DNA from 4 places in the Xanthobacter wiegelii genome. Region 1 is predicted to be linked to each of the others. Evidence: predicted binding sites of a transcription regulator. Region 1 holds the regulator's gene; each other region holds the start of a gene.
What was found. The regulator LexA, encoded in region 1, represses DNA repair genes until DNA is damaged. The targets are predictions, from matches to a motif close to TGTTCNNNNTGTGTTCNG.
Positions count from the first base shown of each region.

Region 1 (7,600 bases):
CATCGGCGAGAGCGGCATCTTCACGCCGGCCGACGTTGCGCGGCTGGCGCAGGTGGGCATCGGCACCATCCTCGTCGGCGAGAGCCTGATGCGTCAGGAGGATGTCGCTTCCGCGACGTGCCAGCTGCTCGCAGGCTAGGCTTGCCGTATACGTGAAGTTACGCCTTAATACGTGAGGTGGCCCGAGAAGAGGCCGCAGCACCGGCCCCTGCGTCGCCGGTGCCTCACGGGAGGAACAGCTTCATGAGGACCACGCTTTTCACGGCGCTCGCCGCCGCCAGCCTTCTCGCCATCCCGACCTTCGCCACCCCCGCCTTCGCGGCCGACCCGACGGGCCTGTGGCAGACCCCCACCCGCAGCGGGCAGGTGGAAATCTCCAAATGCGGCGCCAGCCTCTGCGGCCGCCTCGTCTCCTCGGAAGGGCTGAAGGCCGATCCGGCGCTGAAAGACGTGAACAATTCCAACGCCAGCCTGCGCGGCCGGGCGCTGAAGGGCCTCACCATCCTCACCGGTTTCTCCGGCGAGCCACAGGAATGGACCGGCGGCAGCATCTACAATGCCGAGGACGGCAAGACCTATTCCGGGACCATCACCATGGACGGCGACAACACGCTGAAGCTGCGCGGCTGCGTGGTGGTTCCGCTCTGCAAGACGCAGGTGTGGACCCGCCTGCGCTGAGCGCCGACCCGCGCCGGCAACACAGCCTTTCCGCGGCCCTGCGGCTGCGGCGGTGGACAGGCGCCGCCGCGGACGCCATCTTCCCGTCCGACATCGAATCCGGGAAGACCGCGACGGCCATGGCCAGCCTGACCCATCTCGACGACCAGGGCGCCGCCCGCATGGTGGACGTCTCCGACAAGGACGCGACCACCCGCGAGGCGCTGGCCGAGGGCCGGGTGGCGATGGCACCGGAGACGCTGGACCTCATCCTCTCCGGCAACGCCAAGAAGGGCGACGTGCTGGGCGTGGCGCGCATCGCCGGCATCATGGCCGCCAAGCGCACCCACGAGCTGATTCCCCTCTGCCATCCGCTGATGCTGACCAAGGTGGAGGTGGAGGTGGTGCCCGACCCCGCTTTGCCCGGCCTTCACGTCACCGCCCGCGCCAAGGTCACGGGCCAGACCGGCGTGGAGATGGAGGCTCTGACCGCCGTCTCCGTCGCCTGCCTCACCATCTACGACATGGCCAAGGCCGCCGACCGCGGCATGCGGATCGAAGGCATCCGCCTCTTGGAAAAATCCGGCGGCCGCAGCGGCCATTTCCGCGCCGACGCCGGAGCGGCCTGAGCCTTTTCCGCTAATCACAGCACGTCCAGAGTGAGGGAGCCGCGCCATGGCGCTCATGACCGTCGAGGAGGCCACCGCGCTCATCACCCAGGGCGTCGTCGCGCTCGGCGTCGAGGAGGTGCCGGTGCAGGCCGCCGCCGGTCGCGTGCTGGCGCGCGATCTCGTGGCCCGCCGCACCCAGCCGCCGGCCGACATGTCGGCCATGGACGGCTACGCCGTGCGCGGTGCCGATATCGTCGAGACACCCGCCCACCTGACGGTCATCGGCGAATCCGCCGCCGGCCGGCCCTTCGCGGGCACGGTGAGCACCGGGCAGGCCGTGCGCATCTTCACCGGCGCGGTGGTGCCGGAGGGCGCCGACACGGTGGTGATCCAGGAGAACGTCACCCGCGAGGGCGACACCATCACCACCACGGCGCCGACTGCGGCCCTGCGCAACGTGCGCAAGCGCGGCTGCGATTTTTCTGAAAGCACGCCGGGCCTCTTTGCCGGCCGCCGCCTGACCGGCCGCGACATCATGCTCGCCGCCGCCATGGACCATGCGACGCTGCCGGTCGCCCGCCGCCCGCGCGTCGCGCTGCTGCAGACCGGCGACGAACTCGTGCTGCCGGGCCAGGGCACCGGCAAGGACAGCGAGATCGTTGTCTCCAACGCCTTCGGCCTCGCCGAGCTGGCCCGCCGCGCCGGGGCGGAGGTGACCGACCTCGGGCTCTTCAAGGACGATCTCGCCGCCATCCGGGCCGTGGTGGCGCGGGCGCTCTCCGGTGAATTCGATCTCGTGGTGTCCTCGGGCGGTGCCTCGGTGGGCGATCATGACCTCATGGCGCCGGCGCTGAAGGCCGAGGGGGTGGACCTCTCCGTCCACAAGATCGCGCTGCGCCCCGGCAAGCCGCTGATGTTCGGCCATCGGGGCGATGTGCGGGTGCTGGGGCTGCCCGGCAATCCGGTCTCCTCCCACGTCTGCGGGATGATCTACCTCGTCCCCCTCGTCCGCGCGCTCCAGGGCGATTCCCGCCCCGGCCCCGAGACCGTGCCGGCGCGCCTCGCAGCCAACCTGCCGGCCAATGACGTGCGGCGGGATTTCATGCGCGCCACCCTCGAGCGCCGGCCGGACGGCACGATCCACGCCACGCCCTCTCCCTCCCAGGACAGCGCCATGCTGAGCATTCTCGCTGCCGCCGACTGCCTTCTGGTGCGCCCGCCTTTCGCGCCCGAAGGCCGCGTCGGCGATGCGTGCGAGATTATTCTCCTCGACGATTGAGCGCTTAACGGAGCCTTCACCACTTGCGGAACACAAAAGGAACAGATAAAGACTGTTCATGATTTGTTTCGCGGCGCACCGGGCTGGGTGCGCCTGAAATCGGGACCGGCCAGAGGCGCTGGCTCCAGACGGTGCGTGCAAGGAACGGGGCCAGGGAATGCTCACTCGGAAGCAATACGACCTTCTGCGCTTCATCCATGAGCGGCTGAAGGAAACCGGTGTTCCCCCCTCCTTCGACGAGATGAAGGAGGCGCTGGACCTGCGCTCCAAGTCCGGCATCCATCGTCTGATCACCGCTCTGGAAGAGCGCGGCTTCATCCGCCGCCTGCCCAACCGCGCCCGCGCGCTGGAAGTCGTCCGCCTGCCCGACAGCGTCGCGCCGGGCCTTGCCTCCGCCCGCTCGGCGGGGCGTGGCTTCTCCCCGTCCGTCATCGAGGGCAGCCTCGGCAAGGTGCGCCCGGTGCCCGAGGATGATGAGGCGGGCCAGGTGGTCTCGGTGCCGGTCATGGGCCGCATCGCCGCCGGCACGCCCATTTCCGCCATCCAGAGCCGCAGCCACACCCTGAACATCCCGCCGGAAATGCTCGGCAGCGGCGAGCATTTCGCCCTTGAGGTGCGCGGCGACAGCATGATCGAGGCCGGCATCCTCGACGGCGACACGGTCCTCATCCGCAAATGCGATTCCGCCGACACCGGCGACATCATCGTCGCGCTGGTGGACGACGAGGAAGCCACCCTCAAGCGCCTGCGCAAGAAGGGCGCCTCCATCGCGCTCGAGGCCGCCAATCCGGCCTATGAGACGCGCATCTTCGGTCCCGACCGCGTGCGCATCCAGGGCCGCCTCATCGGCCTCATGCGCCGCTACTGATCCTTATTTCTCCTGCGGGAGATTCGGAACGGGGTGAGGGGCGCGGCGGTCCACGCTCAACGGGCGCCTGCGCTTTCCTGAAGGCGTTGCCCCTCACCCCGACGCTTGGCCGACATGTCACGGAGCCATTGCATCCGCCTGCGGATCGCCGGCATCGGCGGCGCCGGGTTCGGATGCGGGCTCCGGCGGCAAGGGCGCCATCCAGGGGCGGGATACGGCGGCCTTCCGGCTTGGCTCGGCGACGAGCGTGCCATCGCGGAGGGAGAAGGCGAGCGTTCCCGTCCGCACCAGCTTTTCCAGCGTCAGCACGTCCGCCTGGCAGGCGCGCGGCGGGACGTCTCGGGTGACGACCATGCGGGAATTCAGGCAATCCGCCTCCAGGCTTTCGACACGTCGGGACACGGCGATGGTGCCGCCGCCGGGCAGCGGCGCGGTGCAGCCCAGGGGATCGCAGGTGAAGCCGGCGGCAAGGTCCCTGGTTCCGGCCGTGCGGCGGTCCCCCTCCCGCGTCAGCCACTGCTCCACCACCAGCTTCTGGCCGGAGGCGCCGAGCACCGAGAGGCGGCCGTCCGGCATCCGCACCGCCACCGTCTGCGCATCGGGCGCGACGAGGAGGTCCGGCCTCATCGGCGCACCCGCGACAAATCCCGCGATGCCGAGGGGAACCAGCGCCGCGAGGGTGAGCACACCCCGCAGCAGGCAGAGGGCCAGCAGCGCGAGGGACAGCCACAGCAATGTTCCGGCGCCGATGAAGGCGGCGCGGATGTCGGCGCCCGGCAGGGTACCCACCCAGTCGGACACCGCCGTCATGATCTCGATGCCACGCCCCATCACGGGCCAGGCGAGATGATCCCAGCCGAACGGCATCAGCAGCACGCCCGCAAGTCCCGCCGGCATCACCAGGAAGGAGACCGCCGGCATGGCCGCGAGGTTGGCGAGAAGCCCGTAGGGGGCAACCCGCTGGAAATGGAAAATGCCGTAGGGTGCCGTCGCAAGGCCCGCCACCAGCGAGGTGAGCGCCGTTCCCGCCACCAGCACCGCGACCCAGGAGACCACCGCCCCGGCGATCCCGTCCGGCCGGGGGATCGCCCGCAGCGGCTGGAGCCGCTCATAGGCGGCGACGAGGGCGAGGGTGGCGGCGAACGACATCTGCGTACCCGGATCCAGCGCCGCCTCCGGCGTCAGCGCCAGCACCAGCACCGCCGCGACACCCACCGACCGCAGCGAGAGGGACGGTCGCCCCACCATCACGCCGGCCAGCACCAGTCCGGTCATGACGAAGGAGCGCTGGGCCGGCACGTCATTGCCCGACAGCACGAGATAGAAGGCGCTGCCGGAAAGCGCGATCAGCGCCGCCATGGACTTGATGGGCCACGCCAGGGCCAGCCCCGGCACCAGCGCCAGCACGCCCCGCGCCAGCGCAAACAGGGTGCCGGCCACCAGCGCCATGTGCAGGCCGGAGATCGAGAGGATGTGCGAGAGGCCGGACACCCGCATGCTCTCCTCCACCGCATGGGGAATGCCGGAGCGGTCGCCCGCCACCAGCGCTACCGCCACCTCCGCCGGCACGCCGGAAAGCGAGGCGCGGATGCGGGCCGACAGGCTCTGGCGCACCCCGTCGAGCGCCATGGCGAGGCGCACGGACAAGGGCGGGTCGCGCGCCGGCGCCGCCTTCGGCCGGCCGAGCCCGTAGCCGATGGCGCCGATGCCCTGAAACCAGGGCGCGCGACCGAAATCATGGGCACCCGGCATGGGGGGGCCGGAGGGCGGCAGCAGTTGGGCGAGCTGCGTCACATGGCTTCCGACCGGCGGCGCCCAGCCCTTGCGCAGCGAGAGCCGCACCAGCGCCGGCGCCGTGGCGAGCCCGCGCACGGCATCGCCATCGAGCCGCAGCAGGATGCGGTCGCCGGTGGTGCGCCGTTCCACCCGCTCGATAAAGCCGGAAAGCCGCACCGGCGTCTTAGGCGGAACGATCGTTTCGTGGGCGATGAGCGCCGTCCGCGCCCCGCCCGCCGCAAAGCCGGCGACAGTGGCGATAAGCACGGACGTTAGGGCGAACATCACCGGCCGCGCCCGCGCCGCCACCGCCGCACCCGCCAGCAAGGTGACCAGAACGAGGCTGGCGGCCAGCGAGGGTTCAGTGGAGGCGCCGAAATACAAGAGAATCCCGGCGGCAAAGGCGGCCGGCAGCCACAGGATCAGCCGGCCGGATGCGGCCTCGGCCGCCGCGTCGTGGACGATGCGGGCGGTCAGCGCGTCGGCGAGGCGGAGAAGCCCGCGCGCGGAGGGGAGCGGGAGCGTCCGCGCGCCCGCCCGTGATCCCGTCCGCGCGTGCCCCGAAGCCCGCTCGTCCATCCCCGCCCGCCCGGGGCACGGCCGGGCCGCGCCTGCCCCCGTGTTCCTTGTGCCCCGCCTCTATGCTACACGGGCGCCTCCCGCGCGCCATGTGGTTCGGTTTGCGTTCCGCAGGGCTGCCGCACGCGCGTTTCCCGTCCAAGCGGACCCAAGCCCGCCGAGCCCCGCCCGATGTCGCAGATCGTCACCCGCTTCGCCCCCTCGCCCACCGGCTTCCTGCATATCGGCGGGGCGCGCACGGCGCTGTTCAACTGGCTCTATGCCCGCCACACCGGCGGCAAGATGCTGCTGCGCATCGAGGATACGGACCGCCAGCGCTCCACCAAGGAAGCCATCGACGCCATCCTCGAAGGCCTTTCCTGGCTGGGCATCGAGTGGGACGGCGATCCCATCTACCAGTTCGCCCGCGCCGAGCGGCATCAGGCCGCGGTGGCGGAGATGCTGGCGAAGGGCAATGCCTATCGCTGCTACGCCACGCCCCAGGAGCTGGACGAGATGCGCGAACTGGCCCGCAAGGAGGGCCGCCCGCCGCGCTATGACGGCCGCTGGCGCGACCGCGACCCCTCCGAGGCGCCGGCGGACCGCGCCCCCGTCATCCGCCTGCGCGCGCCGCAGGAGGGCGAGACGGTGATCGACGACATGGTGCAGGGCACCGTGACCTTCCCCAACAAGGATCTCGACGACCTCGTGCTGCTGCGCTCGGACGGCACGCCCACCTACATGCTGGCCGTGGTGGTGGACGACCACGACATGGGCGTCACCCACGTCATCCGCGGCGACGACCACCTCACCAACGCCGCCCGGCAGACGCAGATCTACCGGGCGCTCGGCTGGGACGTGCCGCGCATGGCGCATATCCCGCTCATCCACGGGCCGGATGGCGCCAAGCTCTCCAAGCGCCACGGCGCGCTCGGCGTCGATGCCTATCGCGACATGGGCTATCTGCCGGCCGCGCTGCGCAACTATCTCGTGCGCCTCGGCTGGAGCCATGGCGACCAGGAGGTGTTCTCCACCGACGAGATGGTCGAGTTCTTCGATCTCGACAAGGTCGGCCGCTCGGCCGCGCGGTTCGACTTCGCCAAGCTCGAAAGCCTCAACGGCCATTACATGCGCGCCTCCAGCGATGCGGAACTGCTCGCCGCCATCGACGCGCTGGTGCCCTACCTGCCCGACGCCGAGCACCGCCTGCCGCGCATGACCGACACGCGCCGGACCCAGCTCGCCGCCGCCATGCCGGGCTTGAAGGAGCGGGCGAAGACGCTGGTCGAGCTGCTGGACAATGCCGAGTTCATCTTCGTCGAGCGGCCCATCCCGCTGGATGAGAAGGCGACCACGCTGCTTTCGCCCGAGGCCCGCGCCCATCTCGCCCGCCTCGTGCCGCTGCTGGAAGCCGTGGAGTGGACCGCCGCCGCCACCGAGGCCGTGGTGCGCAGCTATGCCGAGGCGCAGGGCGTGAAGCTCGGTGCCGTCGCCCAGCCGCTGCGCGCCGCGCTCACCGGCAAGTCCACCTCCCCGCCGGTGTTCGATGTGCTGAGCGTGCTCGGACGCGAGGAGAGCCTCGGCCGGCTGAAGGACCAGATCGCGGAGGCTGTGGCTTGAAGGCGGCCGCCGTCACCGTCGCGCTGGATCTGAAGGGGCTGAAATGCCCCCTGCCCGCCTTGCGCACCCGCAAGGCGCTGGCAAAGGCGGCGGCGGGCACGCGGCTCGTCGTCACCTGCACGGACCCCATGGCGGTGATCGACATCCCCCACCTCGCGCATGAGACCGGCGCGGTGCTGGAAAAGCAGGAGGTCGAGACCGGCCTCCTCACCTTCGTGCTGGTGAAGGCGT
Region 1 is NZ_CM195529.1:2,465,871-2,473,470, reverse strand. Features, by position in the region: gene trpC (indole-3-glycerol phosphate synthase TrpC) at 1-139, shown strand, start outside; gene V5F63_RS11295 (DUF2147 domain-containing protein) at 244-678, shown strand; gene moaC (cyclic pyranopterin monophosphate synthase MoaC) at 798-1,286, shown strand; gene V5F63_RS11285 (molybdopterin molybdotransferase MoeA) at 1,333-2,547, shown strand; gene lexA (transcriptional repressor LexA) at 2,705-3,415, shown strand; gene V5F63_RS11275 (ComEC/Rec2 family competence protein) at 3,533-5,770, opposite strand; gene gltX (glutamate--tRNA ligase) at 5,942-7,369, shown strand; gene V5F63_RS11265 (sulfurtransferase TusA family protein) at 7,366-7,600, shown strand, end outside.

Region 2 (7,600 bases), 1.4 Mb from region 1:
ATGCTCGATGTAGGCGGTGAACAGCCGCGACTGGATGAGCAGGCGCGCAGCGACGATGCCGTACCCGACCACGCCGAAATAGCGCTTCGCCTCGCGTGTGAGCGCGCGGGCGAGATCGGCGGAGAAGCCGATGCTCGCGACATTGAGGAAGGGGTGGCCGTTGACGTCGCCGAGATCGATGAAGCGCGGCGGATGGGCCAGGATGACCCGCGCCGCCGCCATGGGATCGGTGGGAATGGAGAGCGTGCGGGCGAAGTCGTTCGCCGTGCCAAGCGGCAGCACTCCGAGCGGAAGCTGGGTGTCGAAAAGACCGGAGGCGGCGGCGTTGAGCGTTCCGTCGCCGCCGCCGATGATGACAAGGTCCACTGCGTCCGCGCGGGCGCGCAGGAGGTCGGAGATCTCGCCGGCTGGCGGCAGCGGGGCTTCCAGGAGATCAAGACCGGTCTCGAGCAGGGCGCGCACGCCATCGAGCGGTAGCGCGCCGCCGCGGGCGTGCGGGTTCACCATGAACAGCGCGCGCCGCCGGGTCTTGGGGCCTTGCTCGGTCATGCTGACACGGGGCTCGGCAATGGGAAGGAAACCATGGGGCCTCTGGACGGAGCGCGCAAATCACGCCTGATCCGACATCACGCAGAAAATCTGCGCCAGAGGGGCCCGGACCAGTGAGCGGAGAAATGGGGCGTGGAAGCAAGCCGCCAAGAGGGTGTGGCGGAATGTCGCGAGCCAGCGGCGTCTCGGGAAGAGATCGGCGGTTCGGGCTTTCAGGAGGAGAAGATCAGAGGGAGGAGAGCGGGGGCGTTGCTCTCCTCCCTCTACATCCGGTCAGCGCCAGGGTTGCGGCACCTGGAAATGACCGAACTCCTCAACCGGGAAAGGAGGGAGGAGAGCGGGGGCGTGCTCTCCTCCCTCATTTCAATCAGCACCTGGGTTGCGGTTCCAAGGGGCTGACCGAACGGTTTGGTTCGATGAACATTGACATATCGCACCGCTTTCGGCAAAGCAACAGCGAACTGAACGGTTCGGTCACAAAAATTCTTGCGAAGGCCTTCCGGGCGGTGACCCCGCGTTCGCTCGCATGGCCTGTCGTCGGCACTAAAGCGACCCGTGTGGCATCGTTGCCATGGCCGCGGTGCAAGGCGCTTCGGGGGCCGTCAATGCGCTTGCGCGCAGGATGGGCGATGACCGAGAACGAAGACATGACGAAGAGACGCGCAGGATGATGGACAGGGACGGCGATATCGCCCTCGAGCCTAGACAGGCGATCGGCTCGCAAGAGAGCGCACCGGGTGATGCGCACGAAGGCGCGTCCGGCGCGGGCCAGGATCCTGAAAAGCGCAACCAGATCCTCGCCGGCGCGCGGCAGGTGTTCTTCGACCGCGGCTTCGATGCCGCCAGCATGGGCGACATCGCCCGCGCGGCCGGGGTCTCCAAGGGCACGCTCTACGTCTATTTCGAGAACAAGGACGACCTCTTCGCCGAGCTCGTCTCCAGCGAATGCTGCGAGACCGCCGAACGCATGTTCGTGGTGGATCCGGATGAAGAGGATCTGGAGGCGGCGCTGACCAAGATCGGCCGCTCTTTCGTCGCGGCCATCCTGCGTCCCAGCAGCATCGCCCTGCTGCGGACCGTCATCGCCATCTCCGGCAAGTTTCCCGACGTGGGGCGACGCTTCTTCGAAGCCGGCCCGTGCGCAGGCATTTCGCGCCTCTCGGTGTTCCTGCGCATCAAGGTGCAGCAGGGCCTGCTCGACATCGAGGACGTGGATCAGGCGGCCAGCCAGTTCCTCACCCTCTGCAAGGATGGCGTGACCATTCCCGTCCTCGTCGGCGCGCCGGATGCGCCCGATCCGGCGGCGGTGGAGAAGTCGGTGCGCGGCGCGGTGCGGGTGTTCCTGCGCGCCTATGGCAGCGACCGGCGCACCGCGCCCTGATCTCACGCGCCCGGCAGCACAAGCCTGCCCTCTGCATCGAACGGAAAGAAGGGATTGTGGGCGACCTCCCACAGATGCCCGTCGGGGTCGGCGAAATAGCCGCTCGTTCCACCCCAGAACGCCTTTTGCGCCGGCTTCACCACGCGCCCGCCCGCCGCTTTCGCCCGCGCGATCAGGTCCCCGGCCTCTTCCGGTGAACCGACGTTGCAGGCGAGCGTCACGCCGGAGAAGGCCTGCGGCGGGGTGTCGTCCAGCGTCGCGTCCGCCGCGAGGCGATCCCGGGGAAAGAGGCTCAGCACCACATTGCCGGCGTGGAAGAAGGCGACGTTGCCCGCTTCTCCCTCTGCCGCTGCGCTCTCCCTGAGGCCGAGCGCGCGGTAGAAGGCGGCGGCCCGCGCGAGGTCAGATACGCCGAGCGTGACGAGATGAAGCCTGAGGTCCGGCGCGGTCATGGCATTCCTTACGCGAAGAGGTCGAGCTGCTCGCCCGGCTGCTTTGGGCGGCGGAAATGATCGGTGGTGAGCTTCAGCCCGCGTCCGGCGAGGCCGAGCCGGCGAGCCGCGATCTCGAACCGGCGGCCCACCGTCCACGCATAGGGACCATCCCCGCGCCCCCTCTTGCCGAAGGTTGAGTCGTAATCCTTCCCGCCATGCATCTGGCGGATCAGGTTCAGCACATGGCGGGCCCTGTCCGGGAAATGCGCCACGAGCCATTCGCGGAACAGGTCGGCGATCTCCAGCGGCAGGCGCAGCATCACATAGCCGGCCTCGGACGCCCCGGCGGCCTTGGCGGCATCGAGGATGCGCTCGATCTCCATGTCGTTCAGCGCCGGGATGAGCGGGGCCGTGAGGACGGCGGTGGGGATGCCGGCATCGGTGAGGCGACGGATGGTGCCGAGGCGGACATGGGGGCTGGCGGCGCGCGGCTCCATCGTGCGGGACAGGTGCGGGTCGAGCGTGGTCATGGAAATGGCGACCTTCGCGAGGCCCTTCTCCGCCATGGGCCCGAGGATATCGATGTCGCGCACCACCAGCGCCGACTTGGTGACGATCCCGACCGGATGGCCGAAATCGGCCAGCACCTCCAGGATGCGCCGGGTCAGCTCATAGCGCCGTTCGATGGGCTGGTAGGGATCGGTATTCGTCCCCATGGCGATGACGCGCGGCTTATAGGACGGGTGCGACAGCTCCCGCGCGAGCAGTTCCGCCGCGTCCGGCTTCACGAACAGCTTGGTCTCGAAATCGAGGCCGGCGGAGAGGCCCTGATAGGCGTGGGTCGGCCGCGCGAAGCAATAGATGCAGCCGTGCTCGCACCCCCGGTAGACGTTGATGGAGCGGTCGAAGGCGATGTCGGGCGACTGGTTGCGGGTGATGATGGTGCGCGCCCGCTCCTCCGTGACTTCCGTCCGGAAGGGCGGCAGGTCTTCCAGCGTCTGCCAGCCGTCGTCGAACAAGACACGGGCGGCCGGCTCGAAGCGCCCGGCCGCGTTGGACACCGCGCCCCGGCCACGCCGCCGCTCGGCCTCCACCCCCGTCCCGGTCTCGCCGTCGAGAGCAGCGGGCAAGGAATCTGGCAAGGAATCTGGCAGCGCAGGGGCGGCCGCCCGCCGTTCCTCTGCGAGACGCCCCATGATCCGCTCGGCGCGCGTCTTGATCGGCGGGGAGGCGATGCGCGCGCCGCCGGACATGGCTTTAGGCTGGGCGGCCTTCGATTGTGTGGCATTGGTCTGCGCGGCCTTGGCCGTCAGCGGGTGAAGTGGCGCGGCAATTGGTCCCCCCGGGACGGGCGGGGCGGCGGTGCGCGGGCCGTGGGAATCGCGTGCGGGGCTCATGCTCAAAAAGCTAGCACCGAAACCGGAACATAACAAGAACATTGCCAACTCGGCGATCGACTGGCGGATCGCGTCGTTTAATCTGGAATACTGTACACCAGAAGGCAGTTGCCAGACATTCCCATCTCCGGTAAAGGCCTCAGAAGACGCTTAGGAGCAGGGGGATAAGATGGCTGAACACGCCACGATCGAATATGCCACGGCAGACGGTAACGATTATCCCGAGCACGAGCGCACGTACGCCATGTTCACGGCCCTCGCCAAGTGGGGCACCATCGGCGTTGCTGCCATCCTCGTCCTGATGTGGATTTTCCTCCTCTGACCCGCTGAGCGGCCGGAGCACCGGAGAGATCAAGCAATGAAAATCGCTGTTCCCGCCGAGATCGATCTCGGCGAGCCGAGGGTTGGCGCGACCCCGGATACGGTGAAGCGTCTCGTCGCACTCGGCGCATCCGTGGCCGTGGAGAGCGGCGCGGGCGTGAAGTCCGGCATTCTCGATTCCGACTTCGTGGCGGCAGGCGCCACCATCGCCCCGTCGGCATGGGACGCGCTCAACGGCGCGGAAGTCGTACTCAAGGTCCGCCGGCCGACGGAAGCCGAACTTTCGTCTTACAAGCCCGGCGCCCTCGTGCTCGCCATCATGGATCCCTACGGCAATGACGCGGCGCTGGCCGCGATGGCCAATGCCGGGATCGCTTCCTTCGCCATGGAGCTGATGCCCCGCATCACCCGTGCGCAGGTGATGGACGTGCTCTCTTCGCAGGCCAACCTCGCCGGCTATCGCGCGGTGATCGATGCGGCCGCCGAGTTCAACCGCGCCCTGCCGCAGATGATGACCGCCGCCGGCACCGTTCCGGCCGCGCGCGTCTTCATCATGGGCGCGGGCGTCGCGGGCCTTCAGGCCATTGCAACCGCTCGCCGCCTCGGCGCCATCGTGACCGCCACGGACGTGCGGCCCGCCGCCAAGGAACAGGTTGCCTCGCTCGGCGCCAAGTTCGTCGCGGTGGAGGACGAGGAATTCAAGCAGGCCGAGACAGCGGCCGGCTACGCCAAGCCCATGTCGGCGGAGTACCAGGCCAAGCAGGCCGCGCTCGTCGCCGACCACATCAAGAAGCAGGACATCGTCATCACCACCGCGCTGATCCCGGGCCGGCCCGCGCCGCGCCTGGTGACGGCGGAGATGGTGGCCTCCATGAAGCCGGGCTCGGTGCTGGTCGACCTGGCAGTCGAGCGCGGCGGCAACGTGGAGGGCGCGGTGCCCGGCCAGGTGACGTGGGTGGGCGATGTGAAAATCGTCGGCCATCTCAACGTGCCGGGCCGCATCGCCGCCTCGGCGTCGCCGCTCTACGCCAAGAACCTGTTCAACTTCTTCGAGACGATGGTCGACAAGGCGTCCAAGGCGCTGGCCGTCAAGTGGGACGACGAGCTGGTGAAGGCCACGCTCCTCACCCGCGACGGCGCCATCGTGCATCCGAACTTCGCACCCAAGAATCCCGCAGCGAGCAGCGAGGGAGCGGCCTGATGAATCCCGCCACAGCCCAGTCCGCGGCGGACGCCGCACTTCAAGCCCGCACCGCCGCCGAAATCGCGCGGCAGGCCGCGGAAGCCGCGCAGCTCTATGCCGACCAGGCGGCCTCCGCCCTCGGCGCTGCCGCCCACGCGGCGACCGGAGGGGCCATCGACCCCTTCGTGTTCCGCCTCTCCATCTTCGTGCTCGCGGTGTTCGTGGGCTATTACGTGGTGTGGTCGGTGACCCCGGCGCTGCACACCCCGCTCATGAGCGTCACCAACGCCATCTCGTCGGTCATCGTGGTGGGCGCGTTGCTCGCCGTCGGCGTGACCACGGTGGGCGATTCCAGCCACGCCTGGGGCGCGCGCATCTTCGGCTTCATCGCCCTCGTCTTTGCCTCGGTGAACATCTTCGGCGGGTTCATGGTGACCAGCCGGATGCTCGCCATGTACTCCAAGAAGAAGTGAGGCGAGGCCCATGACCGCGAACCTCGCCGCCCTGCTCTACCTCGTTGCAGGCATTCTCTTCGTGCTGGCCCTGCGGGGCCTCTCCCATCCCACCACCTCGCGCCAGGGCAACCTGTTCGGCATGGTGGGCATGGGCATCGCCGTCCTCACCACGCTCGCGCTCTCCCCGCCGTCCGACGGGGTCGGCTGGGTGCTGGTGCTCGCCGGCATCGGCATCGGCGGTGGCGTCGGCGCCGTGGTGGCCAAGCGCATCGCCATGACGGCGATGCCGCAGCTGGTCGCCGCCTTCCACTCGCTGGTGGGCTTGGCCGCCGTGCTCGTCGCCGCGGCCGCGCTCTATGCGCCGCGCGCCTTCGGCATCGGCGATCCCGGCCACCTGCACGCGGCGAGCCTCGTGGAGATGTCGCTGGGCGTGGCCATCGGCGCGATCACCTTCACCGGCTCGATCATCGCCTTCGCCAAGCTCAACGGCAACATGAGCGGCAAGCCGATCATGCTGCCGGCGCGCCACCTCATCAACGGCGGCCTCGCGCTGCTGCTGCTGATCCTTATCGTCGCGTTCGTGCTCACCGGCTCGATCACGCTGTTCTGGATCATCACGGTGCTGTCGCTGGTGCTCGGCGGCCTGCTCATCATCCCCATCGGCGGCGCGGACATGCCCGTCGTGGTGTCGATGCTGAACTCCTACTCGGGTTGGGCGGCGGCCGGCATCGGCTTCACCCTCGGCAACACCGCGCTCATCATCACGGGCGCGCTGGTGGGCTCCTCGGGTGCGATCCTGTCCTACATCATGTGCAAGGGCATGAACCGGTCCTTCATCTCGGTGATCCTCGGCGGCTTCGGCGGTGACGCCGGCGCCGCGGGCGCCGCCGGGCACGTGGAAGCCCGCCCGGTGAAGCAGGGCTCCGCCGACGACGCCGCCTACATCATGAAGAATGCCGAGAAGGTCATCATCGTCCCCGGCTACGGCATGGCGGTGGCGCAGGCCCAGCACGCGCTGCGCGAGATGGCGGACCTGCTCAAGGAGGAGGGCGTCGAGGTCAAGTACGCCATCCACCCGGTGGCGGGCCGCATGCCGGGCCACATGAACGTCCTGCTCGCCGAGGCCCAGGTGCCTTACGACGAGGTGTTCGAACTGGAGGACATCAACTCCGAGTTCGCCCAGGCGGACGTGGCCTTCGTGATCGGCGCCAACGACGTGACCAACCCGGCGGCGAAGACCGATCCGCAGTCGCCCATCTACGGCATGCCCATCCTCGACGTGGAGAAGGCCAAGACCGTTCTCTTCATCAAGCGTGGCATGTCGGCGGGCTACGCCGGCGTCGAGAACGAGCTGTTCTTCAAGGACAACACCATGATGCTCTTCGGCGACGCCAAAAAGGTCACCGAAGACGTGGTGAAGGCCTTCGGTCACTAAAGACGCCTTAATCTCGAACGAGATGGAGCCGCCGGATCACGAGGTCCGGCGGCTTTTTCTTTGCGCTGCCGGCGATTGCGGCGGATGCGCTGCCCTCCGGTGCGGGCGCTGAGCGTGGCGTTTCCCGCCACAATTTGCGCCATATCCTTGACTGCCCACCACTTCTTAACCAGAAGCACATACCGTGGAACCTGGGATTCGAACGGCGACTGCGGGGATCGGGGGACGATGACACGCTGGACCCATGGACTGGTCAATCGGCTTGTCCTGTCGTGCGACGTCGTCATGGCGGCGCTTGGCGCGATCATCGCCCATCTGCGCTGGGACTTCCTGTCCTGGAGCCAACTTGCCATCCTTTGGGCGTTTGGCATTTTCGTCTATGTTCAAGTCTTGCAGATCGGCCGCGGCTACCGGGTCGAGCACTATGTCCGCCCGTTGCGGCAGA
Region 2 is NZ_CM195529.1:3,909,541-3,917,140, reverse strand. Features, by position in the region: gene V5F63_RS18260 (lipid kinase) at 1-549, opposite strand, end outside; gene V5F63_RS18255 (TetR/AcrR family transcriptional regulator) at 1,217-1,930, shown strand; gene V5F63_RS18250 (VOC family protein) at 1,933-2,382, opposite strand; gene V5F63_RS18245 (PA0069 family radical SAM protein) at 2,391-3,560, opposite strand; gene V5F63_RS18240 (aa3-type cytochrome c oxidase subunit IV) at 3,931-4,083, shown strand; gene V5F63_RS18235 (Re/Si-specific NAD(P)(+) transhydrogenase subunit alpha) at 4,120-5,283, shown strand; gene V5F63_RS18230 (proton-translocating transhydrogenase family protein) at 5,283-5,738, shown strand; gene V5F63_RS18225 (NAD(P)(+) transhydrogenase (Re/Si-specific) subunit beta) at 5,749-7,155, shown strand; gene V5F63_RS18220 (exopolysaccharide biosynthesis polyprenyl glycosylphosphotransferase) at 7,384-7,600, shown strand, end outside.
Region 2: a site for LexA is predicted at 3,785-3,802, ahead of V5F63_RS18245 (PA0069 family radical SAM protein). Genes of this name have one in related genera too.

Region 3 (7,600 bases), 820 kb from region 1:
GTCGCTTCCATGGCCGCCGGCGGCATGGACACGTTGCCGCACAACGGCGCGGTCATCACGCTGCTCACCGTTACCGGGCTAACGCATCGTCAGTCCTATGGCGACATCTTCGCCGTTACCATCATAAAGACCACCGCGGCCTTCTTCGTGATCGGCTTCTATTATTTGACCGGCCTCTATTGAGCAGGTGCAGCATCGCCTTTAGGTTGCGGCGCAACATGGGCTGCGAGGGGTGGTGCGGACATGGCTGAAGTCGGGGGGGCCGAAGCCGGGGAGGCCGCTGCCGGGGGGCAGGTGATCGCCGTCGCCAACATGAAGGGCGGGGTGGGCAAGACCACCACAGTGGTCATGCTGGCGGAAGGCTTTGCGGAGCAGGGCGCGCGGGTGGTCGTGGTCGATCTCGACGCGCAGGCCAACGCCTCCTACTGCTTCGCCCATGACGACGAGCTGAAGGCGATCCTCGAGCGCCGCCAGTCGGTGACATCCTTCCTTGCCGACCGGCTGCTCTATGGCGACCGGACCTCCATCGCCCAGTACATCACACCGAGCATCTGCCATGTGATGAAGGCGGGCGAGGAACTGGCCATCGACATGGTGGTGGCGAGCCCCCGCCTGCGCCTGCTGGAGCGCGAGATCGTGCTGCGGCTGGCGGAGAAGAATTACGGGCTGCGCTCGCTGGAAGGCCAGTCGCTGAAGGTGCTGGACGAAGCGCTCAAATACCTGCGCGCGCATTACGACGTGGTGCTGTTCGATTGCGCCCCCGGCATCTCCGCCTTCACCGAGGTGGCCATCCGCCTCGCCGACATGGTGATCGTGCCCACCATTCCGGATTATCTCTCCACGCTGGGCTTCGACGCCTTCCGCGCCTCGGTGTGGGAGAATGCCCACGTCACGCGATCCACACTGCCCCAGCCCAGGCGCCGCCCGCTGGTGCTGGCGAGCCGGGTGCACGCGCAGAAGGTCCAGCATCGCGACACGCTCATCAGCCTGCGGGAGGAGGCGGCCGAAGACGGCGCGGTCTATGAGATCTTCGACACCGAGGTCCGCAACCTCGCCGCCATCGAGCGGGCCATGGACCCCGAGAACTTTCCCTACGCACCCTCCTTCGAGCAGAAATGGTACAACGCCGTGGACGCGGTGCGCGACCTCGTGAACGAGACGCGGAGGCGGCTCAATGGCTGAGACTTCGGAATTCTTCGCCCTCCTCGCGGCCATCGGCGGCCGGGCCGCCCTCTTCGCGGCGGGCGGCAATCTCGCGCGCAAGGCGGTGAACGAGATCGTCCGCGCCCAGCTCGTGGCCGACGGGACCGACCTCGAAGCGCTGCGCGCCATCCGAGCCGTGCTCGGCCCCGCCGCCTTCGCCGAGGCGCTGGACGGGGTGCCGGCGCCCAAGACCAAGGCGCTGCTGGCCCGCATCGATCCCCACGCCCCTGCCCTCGCCCAGCCCGGCGACCGGGTGAAGGCGCTCCTCGCCCTTGCCGATGCCAGCCGCGATCCTGCCCAGCCCGTTGCCAAGCCGGCAAAGAAGGCGTCGTCCCGCAAAGCGCCCGCGGCCGCTCCTGCTGCGCCCGCCACGGCCCCGGCTGCCCCTGCGGCCGAGGTTGCCCCCGAAGGCAAGCCCGCGCCGCGCAAGCGCAAGATCACCGGGCGCACGGCGCTCCGGGTGTCCGAGGAGCGGTGATTCCGCCGCGCGGGATTATGCCTTGTCCTTCTCTGGCGCGGGGTCCGGCCCCAGCGTGAAGATTTCCGCCACCGCCACCAAGGTGGGCACGAACAGGCACCACATACCCACCGCGCGATAGAGCAGCGCGGCCGAGAGGCAGCCGAAGAGGAAGGCGGCGAGGTACGCACTCATCCGCCCGAGGCGGGCGCGGTTGGCGGCAATGTTGGTGCCCTCCAGCGGCCGCCAGAGATTGGCGATGTCCACCAGCACCTGCGTGAACGTGCCCGTCATCACGGTGGAGGGCGGTGAATCGGTAAGGTGGGTGCGGTGGAGCGCGTTCTGCAGCGCCATGGCCGCCACCAGGGTCATGCCCATCATTACGGCGGCGGGGGAATTGTGGTCGTAGAAGGGCCCGGACTGCACGGCAACCAGCGCCGCATGCGCCAGCAGCACGAGCTTCGCCGCCATCAGCACGCGGAAATCGTCCCGCCCGCGCCGGGCGAGGGCGAGACTCAATTCCCGCGCGCACAGCACCACGAAGGCGAACACCGGCAGCGCCAGGACCTTCGCCAGCGATGGCGCCTCCCCATGGGCCAGCGAGGCGGCGATGGTGACGAAATTGCCGGTCACATGGGCCGCGAACAGCCCGCCGAGCGCGACGAAGCCCGCCGCATCCACGAAGCCGGCGTTGAAGCAGAGGAGGACGGCGAGCAGCACTTTCACGGCAGAGCCCTCATCCCGCCTCGGCCACGTCGCGGATGCGCAGCGCCACCCGCGTCTCGCCCTGCCAGGTGTCGATGTCGAGGCATCCGGCCACATGCAGATTGCGCCCGCGCGCAGCCAAGAGCGCCCGGCCCAGCGGCTCCTCGGCGCAGCGGAAGGCGGTGGCCTTCAGCGTCGTGCCGTCCGGCGAGGAGATGCGGGCGCGCACATGGCCGCCGCCGAAGCTCTCCACATAGCTGATGCGGTGGCCGGGAAAGGCGAACACCGGCTCCGGATTGCCGGCGCCGAACGGGCCGGCACGGGCGACGGTCTCCACGAGGTCCACCGTCGCCCCGCGCGCGGTCATCGCGCCGTCGATGGAAAGGGTGCCCTCGGCGCGGGCACGCTCCACATCCGGGGCAAGGCGCTGCTCCAGCTCCGCGCGCAGGGCGCCGAGCTGGCGGCGCTCCACCGTCAGGCCGGCCGCCATGGCATGGCCGCCGCCCTTCACCAATAGCCCGCTCTCCACCGCGCCGCGCACCGCCCGGCCGATATCCACGCCGGGAATGGAGCGGCCGGAGCCGGTGCCGGTCTCACCATTGAAGGCGATGGCGAAGGCCGGGCGTTGGAAGCGCTCCTTCAGCCGCGCGGCGACGAGGCCGACGACGCCGGGGTGCCAGCCCTCACCGCTCACCACCACCACCGCGCCCTCCTCCGAGATGCCCAGCGCCGCATGCGCCTCGGCCTCTGCGGCGGCAAGGATGGCGCGTTCCACCTCCTGCCGCTCGGCGTTCAGGCGGTCCAGCTCGGCGGCGATGCCGCGCGCCTCGGCGGGGTCCTGCGTCAGCAGCAGGCGCGCGCCCAGCGTCGCCTCGCCGATGCGCCCGCCGGCATTGATGCGCGGGCCGATGAGGAAGCCGAGATGGAACGGCCGGGGCGGCCCGTCGAGCCGCGCCGCGTCCATCAGAGCGGTCAGGCCGATGCGGGTGCGCCGGCGCATGGCGATGAGCCCCTTCGCCACGAAGGCCCGGTTGAGGCCGATGAGCGGCACGACGTCCGCCACGGTCGCCAGCGCCACGATGTCGAGTGCCTCCAGCAGGTCCGGCGCCGGGCGCTCGGCGTTGAAATGCCCGCTCTGGCGCAGCGCCCGCACAAGCCCCACCGCCACCACGAAGGTGATCCCGGCGGCGCAGACATGGCCGAGGCCGGAGAGGTCGTCCTCCCGGTTCGGGTTCACGATGGCGGTGGCGGGCGGCAGCGTCTCCCCCGCCTGATGGTGGTCAATGACCACCACATCCATGCCGAGCCGTTTCGCGGCCGCCAGCGGTTCCTGCGAGGTCGTGCCGCAATCCACCGTCACCAGCAGGGTCACGCCCCGCGCGGCCAACTGCTCGATGGCCGGCACGTTCGGCCCGTAGCCCTCGAAGATGCGATCCGGAATGTGGAAGAACGGGTCGAGCCCGCCGGCCTGGAGCACGCCCACCATGAGGGCGGTGGAGCAGGCGCCGTCCACGTCATAGTCGCCGAACACCGCCACCTGCTCGCCGGTCGTGACCGCGCGGGCGAGGCGGGCCACGGCGGCGGGCATGTCGGTAAGCGTGTCGGGATCGGGCAGAAGGGTACGGATGGAGGGGTCGAGATAGCGCTCCACCTCGTCCAGCGGCACGTTGCGGGCCGCGAGCACGCGGGCGAGCAACTCGCTGATGCCGAAGCGCTGGGCCATGGCGAGCGCCGTCTGTCCCCCGCGCACGTCCAGCCGCTCCCGCCAGGTGCGGCCGGTGGCGGAGCGGGCGACGTCGAGGAAGAGGCGATTCGGCACGGCGATATTCACGCGCGCATGAAGCCAGAGGAGAGGCGCGGCGTCGAGCGCGGGGGATTATGGGGGTTTTGTTGCCATTCCGTTCCCCTTCGGCGCCGGGTCTGCCACACTGGGGAAATCAGGGGCCGCGGCGCCGTCCCGATTCGCGCCGGCCCTGCCGTTCTGCTATCTGGCGCCCAAACCTCCGACCTCAGAGTGCCATGTCCGACAGCGATAATTCCGACGATCTCTTCGCCGCCCGGCCGCGCGGCTCCAGCAAGGCGCCGGCGAAGGAAAGCGCGCGCGGCAAGGCCGCAGTCGTGCCTCAGATGGCGGGCGATTATACCGCCGCCCACATCGAGGTGCTGGAAGGGCTGGAGCCGGTGCGGCGCCGGCCGGGCATGTATATCGGCGGCACCGATTCCAAGGCGCTGCACCACCTCTTTGCCGAGGTGATCGATAATTCGATGGACGAGGCGGTGGCCGGCCATGCCACCTTCATCGAGGTGCAGCTGGGTGCCGACGGCTATCTCACCGTCTCGGACAATGGCCGCGGCATCCCGGTGGAGGAGCACCCGAAGTTCCCCGGCAAGTCGGCGCTCGAGGTCATCATGACCACGCTGCATGCCGGCGGTAAGTTCGACAGCAAGGTCTACGAGACCTCCGGCGGCCTGCACGGCGTGGGCGTCTCGGTGGTGAACGCGCTCTCCGACGACCTGGAAGTGGAGGTCTCGCGCAACCAGACCCTCTATCGCCAGAGCTTCTCCAAGGGCCTGCCCCAAGGGCCGCTCAAGGAAGTCGGCCGCATCACCAACCGGCGCGGCACCCGGGTGCGCTTCCATCCCGACCCGGAGATCTTCGGCGCCGGCGCGCACTTCGAGCCGGCCCGCGTGTTCCGCATGGCCCGCTCCAAGGCGTACCTGTTCGGCGGCGTGGAAATCCGCTGGGCGTGCGATCCCGAGCTGCTGAAGGCCGGCGAGAACATCCCGGAGAAGACGGTCTTCCGCTTCCCCGGCGGCCTCAAGGACTATCTGGCGGCGGACCTCGAAGGCAACACGCTGGTCCATCCGGACATCTTCGCCGGCCGCATCCAGAAGACCGGCGGTCACGGCTCGGTGGAATGGGCGGTGGCGTGGGTGGCGGATGCCGATGGCGGCATCTCCTCCTACTGCAACACCATTCCGACCCCTGACGGCGGCACCCATGAGAACGGTCTCAAGGCTGTGCTGCTCAAGGGCCTGAAGGACTATGCGGAGCGCGCCGGACAGGGCAAGCGCGGCTCCGTCATCACCGGCGACGACGTGATCACCGGCTGCGCCGCCATGCTCTCCGTGTTTGTGCGCGAGCCGGAATTCCAGGGCCAGACCAAGGACCGCCTCGCCACCGCCGAGGCCGCCCGCATCGTCGAGCAGGCGCTGCGCGACCCCTTCGACCACTGGCTCGCCGCCAACCCGGTGCAGGCGAGCCGCCTGCTCGACCATGTGATCGACAGGGCCGAGGAGAGGCTGCGCCGCAAGCAGGAGAAGGAGGTCTCCCGCAAGACCGCCGTGCGCAAGCTGCGCCTGCCCGGCAAGCTCGCCGACTGCTCCAACACCGAGGCGGCGGGCTCCGAGATCTTCATCGTCGAGGGCGACTCGGCCGGCGGCTCGGCCAAGCAGGCGCGGGACCGCAAGACGCAGGCAGTGCTGCCCCTGCGCGGCAAGATCCTGAACGTCGCCAACGCCACCCGCGACAAGCTTGCCGCCAACCAGCAGCTCGCCGACCTCGGCCAGGCGCTGGGCTGCGGCACGCTCACCCATTACCGCGAGACGGACCTCAGGTACGAGAAGGTCATCATCATGACCGACGCCGACGTGGACGGCGCGCACATCGCCTCCCTCCTCGTCACCTTTTTCTTCCGCCAGATGCCGAAGCTGATCGAGGAGGGCCACCTCTTCCTCGCCGTGCCGCCGCTCTACCGCATCACGCAGGGGGCCAAGACCCTCTATGCGCGGGACGACGCCCACCGCGAGCGGCTGCTGAAGAAGGAGTTTTCCGCCAAGGGCAAGGTGGATGTGGGCCGCTTCAAGGGCCTCGGCGAGATGATGCCGGCGCAGCTCAAGGAAACCACCATGGACCCGAAGACGCGCACCCTGCAGCGCGTCTCCGTGGAGGATGCAGAGCGCGCCGCCACCGTTGATCTCGTGGAACGGCTCATGGGCAACAAGCCGGAAGCGCGCTTCGCCTTCATCTCCGAGCGCGCCGCTTTCGCGGGCGAGGAGATGCTGGACATCTGAGCCGGCGCTATCCGTCCTCGCAGGGGGCTCGGGCGGCACCTTGCTACAGCGTCTCTGACGGCGAGATGTGCCCCTTGCGCGGCTGGAGCAGCCCGGCGGGGCCGGCGAGCACCAGCATGCCGATGCCGGCGGCGATGAACATGGCCACCACCCCGGCGAAGCCCGCCGCCTGCGTCAGCGCCAGCGCACCCACCGCCTGGCCGATGAAGAAGAAGGAGGCGAACAGCGCCAGCGCCGATCCGCGCGCCTCCGGGGCAAGCTCGGTGGCGAGGATCTGCAGAACGTTGTGGATCATGTAGAAGGCAAATCCGGCGGCGCCGAAGATCGCCGCCATCAGCAGGAGCCCGTGGGCGCGGGTGGCGAGGATCAGCAGCACCCCCACCCCGGCGGCGCCCCACCGCACCATGCCGCCGAGCCCGAGATAGCGCACCAGCAGCGGGACGGCGAAGGTATAGAATGCACCGCCGATGGCGAAGGCGCCGAGCGCGATGCCCGCCTCCTTGGCATCGCCGATGCCCTGGTGGACCATCAGCGGCGCCACCAGCGGGAACACGCCGAAGCTCAGCGCGCCCTCGATGGCGACAACGCCATAGACTTTTATGGACAAAGGGTTGCGCAGCACGATGCCGTAGCGGGCGATGGACGCGGCGAACGACAGGGGCTGACGCTGCCCCTCCTCCGTGAGCCCGAAGATGGTGGCGAGCGCGGCGAGGGCGGCGACGCCGAAGGCGGACCAGAACACCTCGCGCCACCCCGCCATCTCGGCGATGAAGCCGGCCAAAGCCGAGCCGGAGAGCTGCCCCAGCACCAGCGCGAGCAGCACCCGGCTGAGCGCCACCGGCCGGCGCTCGTACGCCACCCTGTCGCCCACCGTCGCCAGGACCACCGGGATGATGCCGCCGGCGAAGGCCCCGGAGAAGACGCGGGAGGCGAGCAGCATCTCGTGGCTGGTCGCGGTGGCCGACACCGCGAGGCCGATGGAGAGCATGACGAGGTTCCCGCGGATGAGCCGCACCTTGCCCACCGCATCGCCGATGGGGCCGAACACCAGCTGCATCACCGCATAGGGAAAGGTGAAGGCGCTGGCGAGCATGGCCACCTGCTGCAGCGTCACCTGAAGGTCGCTCGCCAGAATGTTCAGCATGGGATCGACGACGCGCA
Region 3 is NZ_CM195529.1:3,284,559-3,292,158, forward strand. Features, by position in the region: gene V5F63_RS15235 (GntP family permease) at 1-183, shown strand, start outside; gene V5F63_RS15240 (ParA family protein) at 244-1,182, shown strand; gene V5F63_RS15245 (hypothetical protein) at 1,175-1,681, shown strand; gene V5F63_RS15250 (YoaK family protein) at 1,697-2,386, opposite strand; gene recJ (single-stranded-DNA-specific exonuclease RecJ) at 2,397-4,184, opposite strand; gene parE (DNA topoisomerase IV subunit B) at 4,385-6,439, shown strand; gene V5F63_RS15265 (MFS transporter) at 6,483-7,600, opposite strand, start outside.
Region 3: a site for LexA is predicted at 4,254-4,271, ahead of parE (DNA topoisomerase IV subunit B). Genes of this name have one in related genera too.

Region 4 (7,600 bases), 2.1 Mb from region 1:
TGAGCGTGCAGACGCTGCGCCTCATCGGCGCCAGCCTCATCGAGCTGCACGGCCAGCACGCCGACCGCGCCATGGTGGATGCCGCGAGCCACCGCCTCCTGCTCGATGCCTTCGGCGCCCTTGCCCCGCAGGTCGCGGCCGTCGGCGAGCTATGGCGGGCGTGGCGGACCGCGCTCACCGAGGCGAAGGACGAGCGGGAACGGCTGGAGATCGCCGCCCGCGAGGCCGATTTCATCCGCCACGCGGTGGAGGAACTTGGCGCGCTCGGTCCCGAGCCGGGCGAGGAACTCGCGCTGTCCGAGCGGCGCACCGCCATGATGCGCTCCGAGAAGATCGCCGGCGATCTCGACGAGGCGCTGGATGCGATCTCCGGCGGCGGCTCGCCCGTGCCGTCGCTGGCCGCCGCCGTGCGCCGGCTGGAGCGCCGGGCCGGCGACGCGCAGGCGCTGGTGCGCCCGGCCGTCGAGGCCATCGACCTCGCGCTCGATGCACTGGAGACCGCGCGCCAGCATCTGGAAGCCGCCCGCGCCGATGCCGATTTCGACCCGCGCGAGCTGGAGCGCATCGAGGAGCGGCTGTTCGCGCTGCGCGCCGCCGCCCGCAAGTATCACGTCAGCGCCGACGATCTGCCGGCCCTGGCTGCCCGCTACCAGTCCGATCTGGAGCGCCTCGACCGCAGCGCCGCGACGCTGGCGCGGCTGGAAGCGAGCGTGGCCGAGGCGGAGGGCGCCTATCGCGCCGCGGCGGAAAATCTCTCCCGCGCCCGGCACAGCGCCGCCGCCGTGCTCGACAAGGCGGTGGCCGCCGAGCTGCCGCCCCTGAAGCTGGAGCGGGCGAGCTTCATCACCCGCGTCACCAGCGATGCCGCAGCGGCAGGACCGGCCGGGCAGGACCAGGTGGAATTCTGGGTGCGCACCAATCCCGGCACCCGTCCGGGCGCGCTGATGAAGGTGGCCTCCGGCGGCGAACTGGCGCGTTTCCTTCTGGCGCTCAAGGTCGTGCTCGCGGATCGCGGCTCGGCACCCACCCTGATCTTCGACGAGATCGACACCGGCGTGGGCGGCGCGGTGGCCGACGCCATCGGCCAGCGGCTCGGCCGCCTCGCCGAGCGGGTGCAGGTGCTGTGCGTCACCCACGCGCCGCAGGTCGCCGCCCGCGCGCGCAACCACCTCCTCATCGCCAAGGCGAGCGTTGAGGATGTGGTGGATCCCGATGCGCCCGTCACCACCCGCGTCAATGCGCTTACCGCCAGCACCCGGCGCGAGGAGATCGCCCGCATGCTCGCCGGGGCAACCGTGACCCAGGAAGCCCGCGCCGCCGCCGACCGCCTGCTGAAGGCGGCGCGCTGACGGGCTGCTAGATCCTCTCAGTCCGCGTCGGGCTTCGATTGCCGCATGGATTTCACCTGACCACGCCGGTCCTTGGCTGCGAGGCGCCGTTCCTTGGAGGCGAGGGTGGGCCGTGTCGGCCGCCGCACGGGCATCACCACCGTGGCGGCGCGGAGCAGCTCCACGAGGCGCTCGATGGCGTCCTCGCGGTTGCGCTCCTGGGTGCGGAAGCGCTGGGCCTGGATGACGATGACTCCATCCTGCGTCATGCGCCGGCCGGCGAGACGGGCAAGGCGCATCTTCACGCCCTCGGGCAAATTGGGCGAGCGCGCCGCATCGAAGCGCAGCTGAACCGCGCTCGACACCTTGTTGACATTCTGCCCGCCGGGCCCGGACGCGCGCACGAAGGCGAGTTCGATCTCGTCCTCGGCGATGGCGATGCGGGGCGTGATCTCGATCATGGCGCCCTCTCCTGAGGGCGCCGCTTATGCACCGCCCTGCGCGGCCTGCCAACGCTCAGATGGCGTGACGGTTCGCGGTGGGGCCGAAATGCTCCACGTAGCGCGGGCTGATGACGGACACGGGCAGGATGATGAGCACGTCGGTGGTGCCGAACTGATGATCGACCACCGCGCCGTCGCCGACGAAGCCGCCCAGCCGCAGATAGCCCTTGATGAGGGGCGGCAGGGCCTGCAGCGCCTTCTTCATGTCGATGTCGGCCTTGGCCATGCGGTCCATGGAGACGTGTCGCCCCTCCACCGCCCGCGCGCGCCATTCCTCCGGCGCCAGGGCATTGTGGTGGAGGAAGGAGAGCGGCAGGGCGAGTTCCGTCGGATCAGTGCCCTCGAGGCTCGCGCAGCCGAACATGGCGTCGATCTTGTTGCGCAGGATGTAGGTCCACACCCCGTGCCACAGCAGCTCCACCGTGCGCTTGTTGCGATAGGGCTTGAGCACGCAGGAGCGGCCCAGCTCCAGGAAGCGCAGGGTCGGGTGGGAGCCGATGACCCCGCCCACGTCGAACTCGCCCTGGGTGTAGAAGCCGCCGTGGCGGTTCGCCACCTCCTGCCGCAGCAGCCGGTAGGTGCCCACCACCTTGGGCTTGCGCCGGCCGAGCACGATCTTTCCAGCGTCGTGGTCCAGCACCAGGATGTGGTCGCAGATGGTGTCGAAGCTGTCCATGTCGCGCCGGGCGAGGCGCGCCGGGGCGTCGGGGGTCGCCGACATCTCCTCGTAGAAGACCTTGTAGCGCAGGCGCTGGGCGCGGCGCACGTCGCGCGCGGTGCGGGCGAGCCGCACCTCCAGCGCGCCGAGGCGGCCGAGGACGATGCTCTCGGGCTTGGTCGGCACCGCATCGCGGTGGCGCAGCCCGGAATAGGCGCGCAGGTCGGTCACCAGCTTTTGCGGGGCCGGGAGCGCGGGGCGGCCGGCGGGCGTCGCCTGCTGGGCGCGCAGGAAGGGGAAGGCGCCGGGCTCGGTGCCGAACGGGGTCACGGCCCCCTCGCGGCCGAAGTCCTTCTTCAGGTCCTTGGCGAAATCGCGGGCAAAATCCCGTGCGGCGTCGCGGGCGACATCGAAACCGCGGCCGAACAGGGCCGGCAGGTTGAAGCCGGGATCCGGTTGTCCCATCCGTTTCATCGCAACGACCCCCACTCCGGGCCGCCGCCGCTGGCAGGCGTGCCGCAACCAACGCTTGGTATCGCCCTGCCGCCCGAGCGCCGTCCGGGGCAGCTACCCGGCCGACGCGCCGCACGGGCTGCGAGGAGCGACCTGGAAGATGCCCCGCTTAAGGCGGGTGCCCAGGACTTGAACGCCAGCATCACCATAGTTTTCCGACGCCACTGTGACAATGGGTGGACCGCTCACGCCAAAGCCTCGCGGACGCGCCTTGCCGCTACGGTGCCTCGGATGGTAGCGGCAGGTTTCCGGCGCGTCAGCGCCCGTGATTCGTTGGGGGACCAGATGATTTCGAACCGCACGCATCTTTCGGCCGTGCTCCTCGCCGGGCTCGTCCTTTTCGCGCCGGCCGGCCTCAAGGCGCAGCAGCGCCCGGCGCCGGTCGAGGTGACGCAGGTCTTCGTTCAGGGCATCGGGCAGGTGAACGTGCTCGCCTACAAGGCCAAGTTCGTCTCGGCTGATCCCGCCACCCGCCGCGTGGTGCTGGAGGATCCCGCCGGCCGCCGCTGGGCGGTGATTGCGCCCCCGCTGCTCGGCGACCTTTCGCTCTACCGGGTCGGCGAGAACCTGCTCATCCGCGTGGCGCCGGGCGTCGTCACCGCCCTCGGCAAGGCGCACCAGGGCCGGCCGGGCGAAGTGATGGCGGAGGTTGCCATCAACGACGGCCTCCCGGGCTGGCCGGAGGGCTTCGGCATCCGCGAGGTGAAGCTGACCTCCATCTTCGTGGGCCTCGACCCGGCAGCCGGCACCGTGACCTTCGAGGGGCCGGACGGCAACGTCCGCGTGGTCCGCGCCGCCAACGACAAGGTGCTGGCGGACGTGCAGAACGTGCGGCCGGGCGATCTCGCGCAGATCACCTATATCGAGGGCCTTGCCGTCAACGCCATGCGCTGAGGCGGAGGACCCTCAGAGCGATCTCCCGGCATCGGACGGTGCCGGGAGAGCGCGCTCCGCGGTGCGGACTGCGCAAGGCGCTGGCCAACGGCCCCGCCCCGGATCTATGCCGCAGCCCGCGGCCGCTCCGCCGCGGCGCGATAGGCGAGAGCTTCCGCCAGATGGCGGCGGCCCACCCCGTCCGCGCCGTCGAGATCGGCGAGCGTGCGCGCCACCTTCAGCACGCGGTGGTAGCCGCGGGCGCTCAGCCGCATGGCGTCGGCGGCATCGCGCAGCAGGATCGCGCCGGCCGAATCGGGCGTCGCCACAGCTTCCAGCAGCGGGCCTGAGGCCTCGGCATTGGTGCGCACATCCGGCCGGCCAAGGGCGGCATAGCGCTCCAGCTGGATCTCCCGCGCCATGGCGACCCGCGCCGCCACCTCCCGCGAGCCTTCGGCCGGCGCCGGCAGCACAAGATCGGAGGCTGAGACCGATGGCACCTCCAAATGGATGTCGATGCGGTCGAGGAACGGCCCGGAGAGCCGCGCCTGATATTCGTCGGCGCAGCGCGGTCCGCGCTTGCAGGTGAAACCGGGCTCCCCGGCGCGGCCGCAGCGGCACGGGTTCATGGCGGCGATGAGCTGGAAGCGCGCCGGATAGGTAACGCGATGGTTGGCGCGGGCGATGAGCACCTCGCCCGTCTCCAGCGGCTGGCGCAGGGAATCGAGCACCTGCGGCGTGAATTCCGGCAGTTCGTCGAGGAAGAGGACACCATTGTGGGCGAGCGAGACCTCGCCCGGCTTGGCCTTGGCGCCACCGCCGACCATTGCCGCCATGCTGGCCGAATGGTGCGGCGCGCGGAAGGGCCGGCGGTCCATCAGGGCACCATCCTCGATGGTGCCGGCCACCGAGGCGATCATGGACACGTCCAGCATCTCGGCCGGCGACAAAGGCGGGAGGATGGAGGGCAGGCGCTGGGCGAGCATGGACTTGCCCGCGCCCGGCGGGCCAACGAACAGGAGGTTGTGGCCTCCCGCCGCGGCCACCTCCAGCGCCCGCTTGGCAGTCTCCTGGCCCTTCACGTCGCGAAGGTCGAGCATGGTGTCTCCGGGCGGCTTCATCCGCGGCTCGGGCCGGCTCATCACCTGGCGGCCGGTCATGTGGTTGGCGAGCTGGATCAGCGACTGCGGGGCGAGAATCTCCATGTCGGGGCTGGCCCAGGCGGCCTCCGCGCCGCACGGCGCGGGGCAGATGAGGCCGTGCCCGCGCGCATTGGCGCCGATCGCCGCCGGCAGCACGCCGGCTACTGCCGCGATGGCGCCGTCCAGCGCCAGCTCGCCCACCACCGTGAAGCCGGACAGCGCATCGCCGGGAATGGCGCCGATGGCGGCCATCAGGCCGAGCGCGATCGGCAGATCGTAATGGGAGCCTTCCTTGGGCAGGTCGGCGGGAGCGAGGTTCACCGTGATGCGCCGCGCGGGCAAAGCGAGCCCGGAGGCGATCAGCGCGGCGCGCACGCGCTCCTTTGCCTCGGTCACCGCCTTGTCTGGAAGACCGACGATGGTGAAGGCCGGCAGGCCCGCGGCCACATGCACCTGCACATCCACCGGACGCGCCTCGACGCCCTCGAACGCGACTGTTGCCACCCGCTGGATCACAGCCGCCCCCTGCCTGCTGCCCGTCTGCATCCCAAGGTAGCGAAGCCCGCTTTGCTCTGCAAGAACGAAAGCGGAACAATCGCGCTTGCGCCGAGCGGCGCCGCGGCTATGCTGGCGGAAGAAACGGGAGATCAGCCATGGCCGCCGAAGGTGCAGGCGCGCGCAGTCACGAGGCGCATGTGGTCGAGATGTTCGGCCCCCAGGCCGCTGCCTATGTGGCGAGCGCCGTCCATGCGCGTGGCGCCGACCTCGATGCGCTCAAGGCCCTCGTGGAAGAGGCGCGCCCCGCCCGGCTGCTCGATCTCGGCTGCGGCGGCGGTCATGTGAGCTTCACCGCCGCGCCGTTCGCGGGCGAGGTGTTGGCCTACGATCTGTCCGAGGACATGCTGGGCGCCGTCGCCGCCGAGGCCAAGTCGCGCGGCCTAGCCAATATCGCCACGCGGCAGGGCGTCGCCGAGCGCCTGCCCTTCGCCGACGCCAGCTTCGACATGGTCGCCTCGCGCTACAGCGCCCATCACTGGCGCGACGTGCCCCACGCCCTCGCCGAGGTGCGGCGGGTGGTGAAAGAGGGCGGGCAGGTGGTGATGATGGATGTGATCGCCCCCGAATGGCCGGTGGCCGACACCTTCCTGCAAACCGTCGAACTGCTGCGCGATCCCTCCCACGGGCGGGATTACAGCGCCTCCGAATGGACCCGCTCCGCCGAGGAGGCGGGGTTTCGGGTGGTGCGCACGGCGCACCGTCGCCTGAGGCTGGAGTTCGCGTCCTGGGTGGCGCGCATCCGCACGCCGGAACTGCACGTGGCCGCCATACGCTCCCTCATGGCCGGCGCGAGCGCGGACGTGGCAACCCATTTCGAGTTCGAGCCGGACGGTTCCTTCTCCATCGACACGCTCACCCTTGAGCTGGAGACGGCCTGAACCGGCCTATTTCTTCTCCAGCATGAGCCGGCCCTGCTTCTGGATGAGATCCTTCGCCTTGCGGGCGACGAGATCCAGCATGAAGGGCAGCTCCACGGAGAGGTGCACGGCGTCATCCGCCACCTGAAGCTTGCCGCTGGCGGTCTGGCCGAGGGCGGCGATGCGGAAGTCGAGGTGCTCGCCCGTCCAGGTTTCCTCGAGGATGGAGATGTGGCGGGAAAAGCGCTCGCGCGCGCCGCTCAGCCCCGCCTGCAGGCGCCGCGTCGCCTCGGCCTTGCCGAGTCGGTGAGGAATGGAGGCGGTGAAGGGCTGTGCCATGATCGGTCCTGTCATGTGCCGCTGTGCGTTCCGCTGGTTAACGCCCGAGGACGCGTGGCGGTTCGCGCGGCGAGCCGATGGTGCCGCGTCGGTCCTGATGGGAAGGCGTGCGCTCAGGCCGCGCGGCGGGCCTCGATGCGGTCCCAGATCTGGGCCGCGATGTCCGGCCCGCCCAGCCGCTTGATGGCCCGCAGGCCGGTGGGGGAGGTGACGTTGATCTCGGTGAGGTTGCCGTCGATCACGTCGATGCCCACGAAGATGAGCCCCTTCCCGCGCAGGGAGGGGCCGATGCGGGCGCAGATTTCCAGCTCACGGTCGGTGAGGTCGGTGGGCTTCGCCGCGCCGCCGCGCACCATGTTGGACCTGAGGTCACCCTCGCTGGGCACGCGGTTCACCGCGCCCGCCGCCTCGCCGTCCACCAGGATAATGCGCTTGTCACCATGCTTCACCGCCGGCAGGAAGCGCTGGATCACCCACGGCTCGCGGAAGGTGGCGGAGAAGAGGTCGTAGAGCGAGCCGAAATTGAGGTCGTCGGCGGTGAGGCGAAACACGGCGGCGCCGCCATTGCCGTAGAGCGGCTTCATCACCACGTCGCCGAACTCGGCGCGGAAGGCCTTGATCTCGGTGAGGTCGCGCGAGATCAGGGTCGGCGGCATCAGGTCCGGAAATTCGGTGACGAAGATCTTCTCCGGCGCGTTGCGCACATGGGCCGGGTCGTTCACCACCAGCGTCTTCGGGTGGATGCGCTCCAGCAGGTGGGTCGCCGTGACATAGGCCATGTCGAAGGGCGGATCCTGGCGCATCAGCACCACATCCATCTCGGTGAGCG
Region 4 is NZ_CM195529.1:344,770-352,369, forward strand. Features, by position in the region: gene recN (DNA repair protein RecN) at 1-1,349, shown strand, start outside; gene arfB (alternative ribosome rescue aminoacyl-tRNA hydrolase ArfB) at 1,367-1,789, opposite strand; gene olsB (l-ornithine N(alpha)-acyltransferase) at 1,845-2,963, opposite strand; gene V5F63_RS01570 (hypothetical protein) at 3,288-3,896, shown strand; gene V5F63_RS01575 (YifB family Mg chelatase-like AAA ATPase) at 4,001-5,533, opposite strand; gene V5F63_RS01580 (class I SAM-dependent methyltransferase) at 5,671-6,453, shown strand; gene V5F63_RS01585 (polyhydroxyalkanoic acid system family protein) at 6,460-6,771, opposite strand; gene gshB (glutathione synthase) at 6,885-7,600, opposite strand, start outside.
Region 4: a site for LexA is predicted at 5,594-5,611, ahead of V5F63_RS01575 (YifB family Mg chelatase-like AAA ATPase). Genes of this name have one in related genera too.